One region of the Halomonas sp. A29 genome, then DNA from elsewhere that is predicted to be linked to it. Evidence: riboswitches for the same ligand, from Rfam matches in the RefSeq annotation. Region 1 holds a riboswitch; the other holds the start of a gene.
What was found. Region 1 has a riboswitch for thiamine pyrophosphate ahead of SPH52_RS15455 (sodium:solute symporter family transporter). Riboswitches for the same ligand answer to the same signal wherever they lie in the genome.
Positions count from the first base shown of each region.

Region 2: it holds a riboswitch for thiamine pyrophosphate, as region 1 does, so the genes downstream of both, tenA (thiaminase II) here and SPH52_RS15455 (sodium:solute symporter family transporter) in region 1, are expected to answer to the same signal.

Region 1 covers NZ_JAXQPR010000007.1:231,196-239,076, forward strand. Annotated here, with positions in the region: gene SPH52_RS15425 (TRAP transporter large permease) at 1-862, opposite strand, end outside; gene SPH52_RS15430 (TRAP transporter small permease) at 875-1,387, opposite strand; gene SPH52_RS15435 (TRAP transporter substrate-binding protein) at 1,384-2,415, opposite strand; gene SPH52_RS15440 (diguanylate cyclase domain-containing protein) at 2,684-4,531, shown strand; gene SPH52_RS15445 (peroxidase-related enzyme) at 4,610-5,200, shown strand; gene SPH52_RS15450 (hypothetical protein) at 5,225-5,896, opposite strand; TPP riboswitch at 6,060-6,169, shown strand; gene SPH52_RS15455 (sodium:solute symporter family transporter) at 6,159-7,547, shown strand; gene ilvD (dihydroxy-acid dehydratase) at 7,615-7,881, shown strand, end outside.
Region 2 covers NZ_JAXQPR010000008.1:277,956-285,836, forward strand. Annotated here, with positions in the region: gene thiC (phosphomethylpyrimidine synthase ThiC) at 1-326, opposite strand, end outside; gene tenA (thiaminase II) at 369-1,037, opposite strand; TPP riboswitch at 1,123-1,257, opposite strand; gene SPH52_RS17345 (hypothetical protein) at 1,333-4,704, opposite strand; gene SPH52_RS17350 (lysophospholipid acyltransferase family protein) at 4,765-5,694, opposite strand; gene SPH52_RS17355 (DUF4870 family protein) at 5,699-6,073, opposite strand; gene SPH52_RS17360 (VOC family protein) at 6,141-6,533, opposite strand; gene SPH52_RS17365 (class I SAM-dependent methyltransferase) at 6,601-7,236, shown strand; gene SPH52_RS17370 (MFS transporter) at 7,484-7,881, shown strand, end outside.

The DNA of each region.
Region 1 (7,881 bases):
TGCATACCATGGTAGCACTGATAAGGGTGCCTTTGAGGGCATCAAGCAGCAGCGGGAGTGTGAGCTGACGCTCCAGGATGAGCAGCCCCATAGTGGCGGCTACACCTACAGCAGCGGCTTCCGATGGAGTGGCGATGCCCGAATAGATCGAACCCATGACGATGGTGATCAAGGCCAGCACCGGGGTCAGCAATGTGATTGCCTGCCAGATTCCGATTTCGCTTTTCACCTGCCGCGGAGCGAGGTGCGGTTGCAGCATGCTGCGCACGATGATGAAGCCGCTATATAGCAGGGCGATCAGCAGGCCTGGTATCACGCCGGCCATGAACAACTTGCTGATCGAGACCTCTGCCTGTACGCCATAGACGATCATCACGATGGAGGGGGGGATCAACAACCCCAAACTGCCCGCGCCAGCCAAAGAACCGATCGACAGATTGCGGTCGTAGCCGCGGTTGGCGAGTTCGTGGGTAGTGATTTTACCGATGGTGGCTGTGGTGGCGGCACTCGAACCGCTCACGGCGGCGAACAGTGCGCAGCCGAATACGTTGGTATGCAGGATGCCGCCAGGGAGGGGGCGAGTGAGTGGTGTCAGACCCTTGAACAGCCGCTCGGAGACGTTGGAGCGAAAGATCAGTTCGCCCATCAGGATGAAGAGTGGAATCGCAGACAGCTCCCAACTGTTGCCGGCGCGGTAGAGGATCCGCGAGAAGATCAGGCCGATCCGCTCGAGGTCGAAATCCCCCAGCCACCACAGTGACCCCATGGCGGTGATCACCAAGGCAGCGAAGACCCAGGTTCCAATCGCCAGCACAATAAGCAGTAGTGCCGCCACGCCAATGGCGATCCATACCATGTCCATTGTCGATGATCCTCAGTCTTGTTGTATCGGATGGGTATGGCGCGAGCGCTCGGTGACGAGTAGCAGACTGCGGACCACCAGCGTGAAGCACAACAGCCATAGGCCGAGCAGTACAGCCCCTTCAGGAATCCATAACGGCGTTTCGGCCAAGGTGTCGCTCGTGATGCCGCGCTGGTAGCTGCGAACTACGTTCTTCCACCAGAACAGGGATAGCCAGCTAAAGGCCCCAAAGCTGATCGTGGCGATCAACAACTCCAATGGCCAGTGCCACTTCTTCGGTAGTTGGTCGAGAACCAGTGCGACTCGGATCAGCCCGTTCTTCTCCAGGACATAGGGCAGGCCGAGAAAGGTCATGGCGGCAACGGCATAGCCGATGTATTCATCGAGGATAAATGTCGAATATCCAAACAGACGAAGCACGATCTCGAGGATGATGTGCACGAACATGTACAGGATCAACAGGATTGCGACCCCTGCCGCGAGGCGGTTCAAGCCTCGCGACAGGGTGGCTAGCCAACGGATCACGGGGTTTCCCCGTTATGGAAGGCGTCGAGGATGGCTTTGCCACGCTCACCCATGGTCTCTTGCCAGCCACTGACGACCGGGCCTGCGGCATCCGCTAGAGCCTGCTGGAAGTCGGCGGAGATTGGGTCGTGGATGGTAACGCCGTGCTCGTCGAGCGTGGCGTAGTTGCTTTGTGTGCGTTCGCGTACTGCTTGCCAGTTGTGTTCGTCCGTACGGCGAGCAGCTTCGAGCAGTGCCTCTTGCTGATCACCCGGGAGCGACTCGAAGGCACTGCGGTTCATGTGCACCATATTCAGTGGAATGGCGTACTGGATACCGCTGAAGTGTTGTTGATGTTCCCAGAAGCTGGCGTTGGCGCCGGCCTCGGCTGAGGTGAGTACAGCGGTGATGCCCCCTGTAGCCAGTTGAGGAACCACATCGGCCCAGGAGAGGCTGACGGGGCTCGCTCCTGCATTTCGCAGGGTTTCGGTGCCGTTGCGGTCGAAGGTGCGAATCTTCAGGTTCCGAAGGCTTTCGCTGGAAGTGATGGCATCACGTGACCAGATGCCGCTGGCTGGCCAGGGAGAGGCATAGAGCAGAATTTGATCGTTTTCCTCGAACACTTCGGCGTAGTGGGGGCGTGCGATCTCGTACAGTCGCCGTGCTTCATCGACTCCCTCTACCAGAAACGGCAATGAGGAGAGCAGGAAGAGGGCGTCGATGCCGCTCATGGTGCCCGAGAGGGTATCGGCGATTTGCACGGCATTGTCGGCAACGGCGTAGAAGTGGTCGCCAGACTGAAAGCCCAATGCACCACCGGTATGCAAGGTTATGTCGATCTCGCCATTGGTGAGCTCTCGAACCTGCTCGATGAAATAAGCATCGCCCTGTGCGTGAATGGAGTTGGCGTTGTATTCGTTGGAAAAATCCATGCGTGTGGCCGCCTGGGCGGAGGCGGTGATGCCCAGGCACAGGGCAAGTCCAAGGCTGGATAATGCAAGCCGGGAATGGGTATGGCGGATTGCTGAGACGAGGGTTGATACGGACATCTGGGAGACTCCGGTTATTGTTAGTTATCTAACATCTCTTATTTTTCTTCTTCTGCGGCGACCCGTTTGCGACTTGTTGGGTGCTGTTTGCGACCGGTGGCTTGACCATCCTTGGTGCAACTGGATACCACCAACCAAGTGCGACCCCGCCGTTGTCGGTGGGGTCGCTTGCGTTTACAGGAGCTGACGGTTAATTACATAAAAGTGCTAAAGTAGCCTTGATATCGGAACCTGACTCCGGAGCCAACGTGACAAGGTATCTTGCTGTATGCCTTCCCTCCCTGTGACGGTGCTCGGGTTTACCCGCTGGTTGCTGGCGTTGTTGTGTATCACCTCGTTAAACGCCCAGGCCGCTGTCGAGGTTGGCACTCGTACAGGGGAGCTGAACCTTGGGCCGCATGTCCAACTGCTGGAAGATGTCGATCGTGAGTTCGATATCGAGCAGCTGCTGAGTGGGGATGACACCCTGGGGTGGCAGGCGTCGCGGCAGGAGACCCTGAATTTCAGCTTCTCCAACTCTGCCTGGTGGCTACGGCTGCGGGTCGAAAACGGCTCCAGTAGTGAGGTGCGCAGGCTGCTGGAGCTGGCCATGCCGCTGCACGACTACCTTGATGCCTATGTGGTTGACGAACAGGGCGAGGTCGTCAACCAATGGCAAACCGGCAATCGCCGGGACTTCGCTTCTCGCCCGATTGCCCACCGTACCTTCGTGCTACCGGTCTATATTCCGCCCGGCGGGTCGCGAGAGATCTTTCTGCGGCTGGACACTCATGACGGGCTGTATGACGCCACGCCTCTCTACCTCATGAGCGATGCCGCTTTCCTGGCCAAGGCCCAGCGCGAGCTGATGGCCTTCAGCATCTATTTCGGAGCATTGCTGGCGCTGCTGATCTACAACCTGCTGCTTTACCTCGCTACCCGCGAGCGCTCCCTGCTGCTCTACGTGTTTTACCTCGGGGCCTTCTTCATCCTGATGTTCACGGCGCGAGGCTTTGCGTTCCAGTACTGGTGGCCGACACTGCCGACATTCAACAATCAGATGGTGCCGATCAACATCGGCTTATTCGGTGTAATGCTCGCTGTTTTCAGCGCCAGCTTCCTGAATCTGCAACAGCACGCTCCGTGGTTCACCCGGGTGCTTCTTGCGGTGGCCGGGCTGTGTCTCCTGAGTTCGCTACCGGCGATACTGGGCCATTACGCCTTGGTGTTCCGCTTGATGATCCCTGCCGCCATCGTGCTCTCTTGCCTGCTGCTCGGCGTGGCGGTCTGGCGCAGCCTGTGGGGCGATACGCTGGCCAGGATCTATCTGGTGGCGTGGGGCGTGCTGCTGGTGGGCGTCGCGCTGTACTTCCTGCGGGTGGCAGGCGTCCTGTCCTACAACGTCGTTACCGAGTACGCCGTACAGGTCGGCTCGGGAATAGAGTTCCTGCTGCTCTCCTTGGGGCTGGCCTGGAAGATCAATCAATTCAAGAACGAGAAGCTCGCCGCCGAGCGTGCCACCCTGGAGCTGCAGCTTTCCCTCAACGAGCGTCTGGAAGAGCAGGTGCAGCAGCGCACTCGCGAGTTGGAAAGGGTCAACCGGCAGCTCACGATCCTGGCACGAACCGACCCGCTCACCGGTCTGTTGAACCGGCGGCAGTTCCAGGAACTGGTGGATCAAGAGCTGCAGCGTCGGCGCCGCAACGGACAGCCCCTGCTGTTCGCCGTGATGGATATCGATGACTTCAAGCTCTACAACGACAGGTATGGCCATCAGGCTGGCGACGATGTGCTGATGCGGGTGGCAACGCTACTTCAGGACCACTTCAGGCGTGCCGGCGACCGGCTGTTCCGTCTGGGCGGCGAGGAGTTCGGCTTGTTGCTGGAGGTCGACTCACTCCAGGCCGGCAAGCAGTTGCTGGAGCGATATCGGGAGGCATTGCAAGGATTGGGAATCCCGCATGAGACTTCCCGGCATGGCGTGATCACGGCTTCCTTCGGTCTGGTGGCCTGCCAGGGATGCGAGGCGGTGCGTGATGTCCAGTCTCTCTACCATCTGGCCGATAAGGCCATGTATGAAGCCAAGGCGACCGACCGTAACCGCGTGGTGACGTGCAGCCTGTTGCCGGAGCGGTGACACAGGTCGCATGGACAGTGGCTTGACGTTGACGTTAACTGTGATGTAACAGGAACGACAACGCTTAAGGAGACCGCCATGCCAGCCCCGCTCAGCCGCTTCCCCGTGCCCGAATCGATCGACGACCTGCCCGAGGATATTCGCGAGGCCATCCTGGCCGTGCAGGAGAAGGCTGGCTTCGTGCCCAACGTCTTTCTGATGCTGGCGCATCGCCCCGAGGAGTTCCGCGCCTTCTTCGCCTACCACGACGCCCTGATGGAGCGGGAGTCCGATACGCTGACAAAGGCGGAGAAGGAGATGATCGTGGTCGCCACCAGCGCCCGCAACCGCTGCCTCTACTGCGTGGTGGCCCACGGCGCGCTGGTACGCATCTACAGCAAGGACCCGCTGCTGGCCGATCAGGTGGCCATCAACCACCGCACCGCGCCGATCAGCGAGCGTCACCGGGTGATGCTCGACTTCGCCCTGCACTGCGGCCTGGACGTAGGCGAACTCACCGACGAGTGGCAAACCCGCCTCACCGAGGTTGGCTTCACCCACGACGACGTCTGGGACATCGGCGCCATCACCGCCTTCTTCGGCCTTTCCAACCGCCTGGTCACCCTTACCGGCACGCCGCCCAATCCGGAGTTCTACCTGATGGGGAGGGTGCCGCGGGAGAAGAAGTGACCGGGCAGGTGGTTTGGATTTCGCTCAGGAGCGGCAGGCTTCCAGCAGCATTCGCACCGGCTCCAACTGGCTGACATGCAGCACCAGCACGCTGTCGCCGGTGGCATCGTTAGTTGGACGGACCACGGCGAACTCGCCTTCCTCAAGGTGGAATTCGTGGATCTCACGACTGCCCTCTGCGGTTTCGCACTGGATCGAGCGGTAGCTTTCGTCCTCGCCGTAGGTAAGGCGGTGATAGACCTTGAAGAAGGTGTAGAGCGTGAGGCCGCGGTCGAAGGCGGGCCAGCGCGCGGGGATGGTGCATGTCTCCTCATCGAGTACCTGTCCCTTGGCCTCGGCGGCGGAGATGGCATCGGCCAGCGGCTGGGCCAGCAACGAAGCATTGTCGCGCGGCAGCGGGGCGGCACTGTCGATGGCTCTCTGATGGTCGGCGCTGACCCGGGCCAGGTCGTCGAGCGATGCGATACGGTAATCGCTATGCACCAGGTCGGCAGGCTCGAATCCGCCATTTTCCCAGCCATGGATGACCCGCAGTGTCAGCCGGCCATTCGCCAACGGCTTGCCAACCAGCGCTTGCAAGGCGACCCGCAGGTGCAACTGGCGCTCGGCTGACAGATTGTCGAAAGCGGAGTAGGGATCGGCAAAGATCTGGTGCAGATGCCCGGGGGCGTGTTCCTTGGCTTCGTTGAATGACATGCTGAGGTCCCTGCGGGGGAAAGAAGTCTTCGAGAACGCCGGCCATCGCGCGTGAGGCTGTGAGCATCCTCGTTCTGGCTTTTTCATTGTTATATCATTCCAGTGGCTCGAGGTCATATCGGCCGGAAGGCGGCCAGCTTGAGGTTGGCCACGACAATTCATTCCCTGTCGCCAGGGGAGTCTCGCTGCGACGAGGCTGAGAGGGCGCAATGACGCTGACCCTGGAACCTGATCCGGTTCATACCGGCGGAGGAAGTGCGACATGCCCTACCTGACGTCAGCCGTACTCGGCGCGGCGCTTTTGTGCTTTGCTTTCCTGGGTTTGCGCGCCCGCTGGGCCGATGGCCCACTCGACGACTATGTAACCGCACGCAACTCGCAATCGGCCTCGACCTTGGGGCTGTCCTTCCTGGCCTCGGGGATGGGTGCGTGGATTCTCTTTGCGCCGCCGGAGATCGGTGCCTTCGTCGGTCCCGTGGCTCTGGCAGGTTACGCCATCGGCTCGGCGCTGCCGTTCATTGTGCTGGGGCTCTACGGCCCGGCGATTCGCCGTCACCTGCCAGAGGGGCGCAGCATCGGTGAATTTGCCGAGACGTGCTACGGGGCCGGCGTGCGCCGCTGGGTATCGCTGGTATCGATCCTCTATATGGCCTGCTTCCTGGCCGCCGAGCTGACCGCCATCGGCGCGATCACCGCGCTGCTCTCCGACGTGCCGCCGGCGCTGGTAGTGATCGGTGTGGCGGTGACTACGCTGCTCTACACTGCCATCGGCGGCCTGCGGGCGAGCCTGGCCACCGACCGCTGGCAGGCGTGGCTGCTGATCGGCTTGCTGCTGGTGGTGGGTGGCGTGGCGCTTGCGCGACTGCCCGAAATGCCCGTCGAGGCGGCGCTGCCTGCGATTCCCGTCGGCAGTGCGCTGGGTGTGGCGCTGACGCTGATCATTGCGGTCACGGCCGCCAACCTTTTCCACCAGGGTTACTGGCAGAGGGTATGGGCGGCGCGAGACGACCGTGCCCTCAATCGAGGTGCCTGGCTGGGCGGAGCGACCACTGTGGCGGTGGTGACGCTGGTGGGTGGACTCGGCATGCTGGCGGCGATGAGCGGCGTGGCCCTTGGCGAGCCGCCGATCCCCTTCTTTGCGCTGCTGGCCGAGGCGCCGGGCTGGCTGGCACTGCCGGCGCTGGTGCTGGCGGTCACTCTGGTCGCTTCCAGTGTCGATACGCTGCAGAACGGCATTGCCTCGCTGGCAGTGGCGGGCTCGGGCAAGCGCGGGCTCTCCATTGGCGCGGCGCGGTTGGTTACCGTAGCACTGATGATACCGGTGGTGGTCGTGGCGCTGCAGGGGCTCTCGGTGCTGCGCCTGTTTCTGATCGCCGACCTGCTGTGTGCCGCCATCGTGGTGCCGGTGCTACTCGGCCTGTGGCGGCGCATGACGCCGCTGGCTGCGGTGGCGGGTGGCGTGGCGGGTCTGCTCGGCGCGATCCTGCCTGGCTGGGTCGCCCAAGGCAGCCTCGCGGCCGGGGTGCTGGCGGCAAGCTTTCCGGGCAGCATACCTACGCTGCCGCCGTTCCTCGGCGCGCTGGCCGCCTCGACGCTGGTGAGCCTGATGATCGCCTGGCTCAGGCCGCGTGCCACGCTGCGCGCGGCCTGAGTATTTGCCAGGAGACTGCGTAACGGCCAACCTCAGGGGGTGCGTAACCCAAACGGAGACCGTCCCTATGAGCGATACCCCGGACCCACGCCGCCGCCACTCCGGCTCGGTGGTAGATGGCGTCGGCAAGTCGGCCAGCCGCGCCATGCTGCGCGCGGTGGGCTTTTCCGATGAAGATTTCCGCAAGCCCCAGGTGGGTATCGCCTCGACCTGGAGCATGGTCACCCCCTGCAACAGCCATATCAATGAGCTTGCCGAGCGCGCCCGCGATGGTGCCGATGGAGCCGGCGGCAAGGGTGTCATCTTCAATACCATCACCATCTCCGACGGCATC
Region 2 (7,881 bases), on a different contig from region 1:
TTGCCGTACTCGCTGGTGGGGCCGTCGAGTAACTCGGTGTCGTCGCGCTCCTCGATCCAGGTACGACGCAGCTCGGGCAGGCCGCGGCGCAGGTCGATCCCGGCCAGCGGGTCGGTGTAGGGGCCGGAGGTGTCGTAGACCAGCAGCGGCGGGTTCTCCTCGTCGGCACCGGAGGTCCGGGTCGGCGAGAGTGATATCTCGCGGAAGGGCACGCGGATGTCGGGGCGGGAGCCCTCGACGTAGACCTTGCGTGAACCGGGCAGTGGCTTGATGGCGGCCTCGTCGACCTTGGCGGTTTCGGCGAGGAAGTGGGCGGTCTTGCTCATGGGCAGGGTCCTTGATTTGCGTTTGTTGTCGTTGCGGGGCGATCAGAGGCTGCGGTCGAGCCCCATCTGCCAGAAATCGATCTCGAGTCGGGTGGCGTCGCGGAATATCTCCGCGAGCTCTTTGAAGCGTGTCGGGGTGACATCGGCCAAGCGCGCGTCGAGCCATTCGAGCTCGGCGTGCATGGCGGTCTGGAACTCCTCGCCTTCGTACATGGCGATCCAGGCGTCATAGGGGTTGGCGTCGCCGCGTACCGTGGAGTCCTGGGCATTGAGCCAGTTGGCGATTTCGCCGTAGCCCACCAGACAGGGGGCCAGCGCTATGTGCAGGTCGAGCAGGTCACCGCGGTTGCCGGTATCCAGCACGTAGCGGGTGTAGGCCATGGTGGCCCGGGCCTCGGGCAGTGCGGCCAACTGCTCCTCGCCGATGCCCCATTCGCGGCAGTAGTCCACGTGCAGGCCGAGCTCCACGTCAACGATCGCCTTGAGGCCTTCATGGGCCTGGCGCAGGTCGGCCAGGCTGCGGCTCTTGTAGGCGGCCAGCGCATAGGCGCGGGCGAAGTGGATCAGAAACAGGTAGTCCTGCTGCAGGTAGTGGCGAAAGGCCCCCTCGGCGAGAGTGCCCGTGCCCAGGCCTCGCACGAAGTCGTGCTCGATGTAGGCGCGCCACTCGTCGTGGCAGGCGCGGGTCAGGTCGGTGAAGCGATAGCCCATCTTGCCTCCGGTATCGAATCGGATCCGGAGCGTGGGCGGGAGGAAGGAAGAGGTGGCTGGGGGCAGGCGGCGGATGCTTGCCGTAATGGGGCCACCGCTTGATCCCTACGCCGGTACGAGCCGGATCAGGTTCTACGGGCCCCGCCGTGACGACTGCTCGCAAGTAAGCAATGTCGTATGGCGATCTCAGCCGGTTCCACCGGCACCCCGTCAAGCGTCTGGGCCAGTCTAGCAGGTCAGCGCTCTCTTTCCAGTCATACCTCGTGTCCCAGACACACTTGCGCCTGGTGATGGCTCATTCCTCCTGTACGTCCAACTGCTCGAACCAGGCCAGGCTTTCGGGCAGGGTCAACTCGCTTGCCGGTTGGCCACTTGCGTACCACTCCCGGGCGTTGCGCAGCTGCCAGCGGCGGCGATCACCATCCATCTCGATCCCCAGGCGCAGCGGCCCATAGCGGGCGAAGGCGCGCCCCGCCAGGTGTGAGTCGCGCAGGGCGAGATTGGCCAGCAGCTCCAGGCGATCGCCAGCCTGGACGGTGAGATTCTCCAGTCGCACGGTGTCGTCATTCAGCATTACCCGCGCCTCGCCGTGCACTTCGCCCAGGGTAAGGCGGTCGCGTAACCAGCGACGCTCACGGGCGGCGTCGACGAGCAGGTTGACCAGCAGACCGCTGTCGCGCATGGCCAGCTCCAGCCGGGCGTCGAGTTCGAGCGGTGTCTCCCAGCGCATGCGCCCCTCTGGCAGCGCGAGCCGTGCCCACCAGCCGTGGCTGAGGCTGCCGCTTTCATTCTCCAGGCGCACGCCGGTCAGGTTGAGCTGCGAGCCGGAGACGTCGAAGTCGAGGGTTTCCAGGTCGCCATCGGTGAGCAGGGCTTCCAGGCGCAGGGTGCCTTCGAGGGTTTGTGCATGGAAGGCGAGGCGGGCATCCGGTGCATGCAGCTCCAACTGGCCACTGGCGCGCATACCCTCCAACTGCAGGTGAGTGGCCATCCGCGCCTGGCCGGAGAGCAGCGAGATACCACCGCCCTCTGGCAAGTAGCCGTTCAAGGCGGCGAGGTTCGGTACCGCCACGTGGGGCATGTCGATGCGTGTGCTCAGCTCGCGCAGCCCTTCGGGCAGATCGAAGTGGTGGGCCCGGCTGCGTATTTCCAGCAGTTGGCCCTCGATCAGTGCTCCATCTTCCGCCTGGCGGCGCAGGCCGAAGCGGGGCAAGGAGAGATACAGCTCCGCGCCGGGATCGGTTATCTCTACGTTGAGCGATCCATCGCCAAAGGCTTCGTAGTGCAGGAAACGTGTGGCGAGACTGTCAGAGTGCACACGAAGCTGGCTGCCGGACGTGGCTTCGCCGCCGGCGAAGTTAAAATCGGCGCTCAGCCGCCCTCCGCCCTGTATCGCCAGGCCGTGCTCCTCGGGAAGAAAGGCATTGAGAAAGCCGAGTCGGTCTAGCAGGCCATCCAGGCGTAGCGTGCCCGATAGCGGCCTGCGTGGTGTCTCGCTGCCGGGCCAGTCGAAGCCACCCTGAAGACGTGCCTGATGGGCAACCAGCAGGGTACGCATCGATTCGCCATCGTTCGCCGAGGCGGTCACTTCCAATCGGCTGCCGGAAAGGTCGAGGCGCTGGCGGGCGGGATCAAGGTCGCGCAGCTCCAGGGTCAGGTCCAGCTCGCCGTGAAACGCTTCATCCAGCAGGCGCCCGTCGATGGTATCGCCCGTGAGGGTGATTCTGCCCCGCCCACGCTCTTCTTCGAGCGCAAGGTAGCCGTGACTGCTGGCTTGGCCGCCGTGGAGCCGCAGCGGCGCTGACTGCGGCAGGTAGGCGTTGAGTACGGTTACGTCGGGAAGGCGTGCGCCGTGCCACTCTACTCGGGCCGTGTCGGGACGCGTGGTGAGCGGCCCTGCCTGAGTGGCAGCAGTGAGTGAGAAGTGCTCGGCCTGGAATAGTCGGCGGCCATCCGTGAGGCGAGTCAGGTCCACCTCGCCGAAGATGAGCTCGACGCTAACCTCGGGGTGAGGTTCGCCGGGGTGCAATTCAAGGTGCACGCGACCGTCGCCGCGGGCGTGGAAATCGAGAAAGCGTGCCCCCAGCGCTTCCGAGCTCACCTTCAAGTGGCTGTTCTCGAGTGGTTGGCCGTTGAGGATGTGCAGCGCGCCATCGAGCCGGCCGCCACCCTCCAAGGCGAGGCCGCGTCCATCGAACAGGCCGGTGAGAAAGGGGGCGAGCACGCCGAGATTGGCGACGTGGCCGGATAGTTCCAGCTCCGCTTGCCATGGCGTTTCGCGATCGAGCAGAGCGTCGTCGCCCAGTTCGTGCCAGGCCAACGGCGAGTGGAATCTGGCCGTGGGGAGTTCCAGCGAGGTGGTGAGCGGCCGTACCTCGTTCGGGGCGGCAGCCTCGAGGTCGAAGCGAGTGCCGGAAATGTCCATCGTGCCGCGCATCACGTCGAGTTCGGCAATGGGCAGATGCAGGCCGAGCCGCCCGATTAGCGGCTGCTCGCCGAGGCGCAGCGCAATGTTTTCGCCGTCAAGATCGAAACCGCCGGAGAGGCGCTCGGCGTTGTAGACAAGTCCGCCCTGCAGCCGTACCGAGCCGCCCTCCAGCGTCAGCGGCAAAGGAGGCGGAAGGTAGCGCTGGAAGGCGGCGATATCGACCGCTTCGGCGTTCTCCCAGTGCAGCTCGGCCCGCTGCAGTTCATCCGGCGGCATGTTCAGGCGCAATGCGGGAGCAGCCAGCGCGAGCCGAAAACCCTCGCCGCGAAGCAGGGGGCGCGGCGCTGAGTCAGGGGTTTCGGGCATGATCTCGACCATCTCGATGTCATCGAGATCAAGGGCGAGATGAGTATGCGCCTGGACCTTGGCCTCCACCACGCCGGCGCCGCGGATATGGTAGAGCGCACCATCCTCCAGCCAGTGGCGCTCGTCGAGCCGTACGCTCAGGCGGGGGGAGCCCAGGCGCAGGCGACTGCCCGGCTGAACCTCGCCGCCCTCGAGGATGATCTCGCCTGCCAGGTCGCCGCGACCGCCGATCTCGAGCCAGTTCAGCGCGCCAAGAAAGGGGTTGAAGACGTCGTAGGCGTCGCTGCGCCCGGCTAGGGCAAGGGTACCGGAAACGAAGCGTGTCGCCTCCGCGCCGGGGTGTTCGGCCAGTGTCAGCGGCGCGAGGCTGAGGTCGGCATCCAGCGCCACGCCTTCCACAAGCGAGGTATCGCCGTGCTGTACGACACCGCCTTCCAGCTGCAGCGACACGTTTTCGATACCCAACTCGCCGGCCTGCCAGTGAAAGCCAGCCAGGTGCAGGATGCCGCCACCTTGCAGGCGGTACTCATCGAGGCTGACCTGCCTGATGCCCTCTGCCTTCAGGTCGCGAATCCTTGCTTCGCGGTCGAGTAGCGGCACGAGGGCGAAGCTCAGCGTGGCGCGCTCTGCCACCAGCGTGTAGCGGCGTTCGGCGGCGGTGCCGGCAAGGCGCGGTTGGGTGAGCTGCAAATGGCCGGGTAAGAGCGTCCAGGCGCGCTCCCACTCCAGCGTGAATCGCGGCGTACGGTCGAGCTGGCTGCGTCCCCAATGGCTATTGAGTAGAAGATTGGCGGTGACGAGGTAGAGCGCGTAGAGCAGCACCAGGGACAGCGAGAGCCATGCCAGTACCTTGAGCGGTGCGGGACGGGTCATGGATGGCGTTCTCGTCCTTGATGCATGTCATCTTCCCGATACGAGCGGCGGCAGTCCCGCTCAGTAGAGGCGAAACTCCTGATGATTGGGCACGCCCTGCTGTTCCTCGATCACCTTGCGGTAGCGCTTGTATTCCCACTGGTACTGGGCCGGGTCCAGGGCGATGGCGTCCTCCACGCAGGCGTTGACGCCGGTAGCCGATTGTCCTTCGTCCGGCGAGTAGACGCGCTCGTCAGCGGCCAGGAAATGGATGGCGAAGCCGCGGCCGGGAAGGCGCCGAGCCACGCCGGTGACGACCCGGGCATCGGTACGGGCCACCAGCTTGGGCAGCAGTGTCGCGGTGTAGGCCAGGCGATGGTAGAAGGGTGCGAATACGCCGCTGCCCCAGTCGGGCTCCTGGTCGGGCAGGATGCCCACTGCTTCGCTGCGCTTGAGCGCCTTGAGCAGGGCGGCGACACCGCGCGGATTGGTTGGCACCAGGCTCGCCCCCATGCGCTCGCGGCCTTGGCGAATCACTGCATCGAGTTCGGCGATCTTGGGAGGCTCGTACATGGCGGTGAAGGGGAAGTGGCTGGAGAGCCAGAAGTTGAGGACTTCCCAGTTGCCGAAGTGCGGGGCCAGCACGATCACGCCGCGTCCTTCGGCACGGGCTTCGTCGAGCAGCTCACGCCCGTGGATCTCGAGAATCGAATCTTCGACCCGCTGCGGCTCGGCCATCCAGGCAAAGCCCAACTCGAGCATGGTGGCAGTGGAGTGGGTCAGGCTTTGACGGGCGAGCCGGCGACGCTCGCTCGAACCCTGCTCGGGATAGACCTCGCTGAGGTTGATCTCGGTTACCTCACGCTCGCGTCGGCTGAGGCGATGCACCAAGGGGCCGGCGATGCGCGCCAGCCGCCAGAGCATGGCGGGGCGACGGCCGGCCAGGGTGCGCCACAGCGTGGCGATGGCGCGGCCCTGCAGGGTGGCGGTGGATGACTGCGTCTCGCTCATGGGCTCAGATCAGCCAGGCGTCCACGTTGTCGGGAGCGCGGTGCTCCTGCAGGTTCTTGATGCCCTTGACGCAGCGAATGACCAGCCAGACTACGGCCATTAGCGTGGTCACAAAGCCGATCAGCACCAGCGTCAGCAGCATGGAAACACCGAAGTAGAGCATGGCGAGCCAGAAGGTGCGGATCAGGTAGCGGTAGTGCTCATCGAGCCAGTGAGGACCCTGGCCGCGGTAGACGTAGGCGATCACTACGCCGATCAGTGCGGTGAGTCCGCCGGTGACGATGCCCGCCAGGAACAAGGCATAGACGACGATGGGCAGGGTGATGTCGGGCGCGCCGCCCGGTTTGATGACGTTATGGCTGTCGGGGCTATCGTTCATGATGCATCCAGTGGCTCATGGTTTGCGTCAATGATACCGGCCGTGGGCGACATTGCCAGGGAGGCCGCTATTCGAGTGCTTCCTTGAGCGGCCGGCTGATTTCCAGCAGGTTGCCGTCGGGGTCTCGCAGGTAGAGCGACTCGATGAGGCCGTTGGCACCCTGGCGGGTAACCGGGCCGAGTTCCACTTCCACATCGAGTGCTTCCAGGTGCCGCTCGACCTCGTCCAGCGGCAGCAGGCTGCGCAGGCACAGGTCGAGGCTGCCGGGCGTGGGAGTGGCGGCGCGCGGTTCGATGTCGGTGGCTGTCCAGTGCAGGCGCAGGGCGATGTCGCCAAGTATCAGGTCGACCCGCTCGCGATCGCGATAGCGCACCTCGAGCCCGAGCACACGAGAGTAGAAGTCCACGGCGCGGGAAATGTCGGTCACGGTGATGACCAGATGGTCCAGACCTGACAGCATTGCCGGCCTCCTCGTTATGATGTGTTTTCAGTAAGCTCTGGTTCGCCAGGCCCAAAAGGATACGACGATGACGACCTGCCCGCTATGCGCATCCTCGCATTCGCGACATTTTCATCGCGACGCGCGACGTGACTACTACCGCTGCGAGAACTGCCGGTTGGCGTTTGTCCCTCCAGAACAGCGCCTTGCGCCCGAGCAGGAGAAGGCGGTCTACGACCAGCACCAGAACCGTCCCGACGACCCAGGCTATCGCCGTTTCCTGTCACGACTGTTCGACCCGCTGCGGGAACGGTTGGTGCCGGGTTCGCAGGGGCTCGATTTCGGTGCCGGCCCGGGGCCGACGCTGTCGGTCATGTTTGAGGAGGCGGGGCACCCCATGACCATCTACGATCCCTACTACGCGCCGAATTCCGCTGTGTTCGAGCGTCGTTATGACTTCATTACCGCCACGGAGGTGGTGGAGCACCTGTTTGCGCCAGGGCAGGAGCTCGAGCGCCTCGCGGCGCTGCTGCCCAATGGCGGTTGGCTGGGCCTGATGACCAAGCGAATGACCAGTGAGGAGGCCTTCGCGAGCTGGCACTACACTCTCGATCCCACCCACGTGTGCTTCTTCAGTGAGGCGACCTTCGAGTGGCTGGCCGGACATCTCGGCATGTGCATCCAGTTTCCCGCTGCGGACGTGGCCCTGCTGCAGAAGCGCTGAGGCGGGTAACGATGAAATGTGTCAGTGTGTTTTACTTTTTTTCTCAGCATCGATGGTGCTTTGTTCCAACTTGTAGCGGGTAGCGGGAATAAGCGTTTGACTCTATCGTCACGGGGCGTATGATTCGCGCGCCCCGCATGAGCGTTTACCATATTTCGGTATCGTGCCGGGGCCTCCGAGGCAGCGTTCCACGGCGTTTTCTGCCATCTTGTTCTCTTTATTCAAACTGCTGTCGAGAGGCGCGTTCATGTCTCGCCAACTGCTGGCCATGGCCCTGGCACCGCTGCTGGGACTCTTCATTCTAGGTATCGGCAACGGCTTCCTGGCCACCCTGATCACCCTGCGTCTGGATGCGGCCGGTGAGTCGCCGGTGGTGATCGGCTGGGTCTCCTCGGCCTACTTCATCGGCCTGGCGCTGGGCGCGATGTTCAACGATCGGCTATTGCTGCGCATCGGTCACATTCGCGCCTATGGCAGCTTTGCCTCGCTGGTGGCGGTCACGGTGTTGCTGCAGGCGCTGTTCTTCGATCCGTGGGCCTGGTTCGGCCTGCGCTTGATCGGCGGTTGGGCCACCGTGGGAGTCTATCTGGTCATCGAGAGCTGGCTGCTCACCTCCGGGGACCAGAAGGTACGCGGACGGCTGCT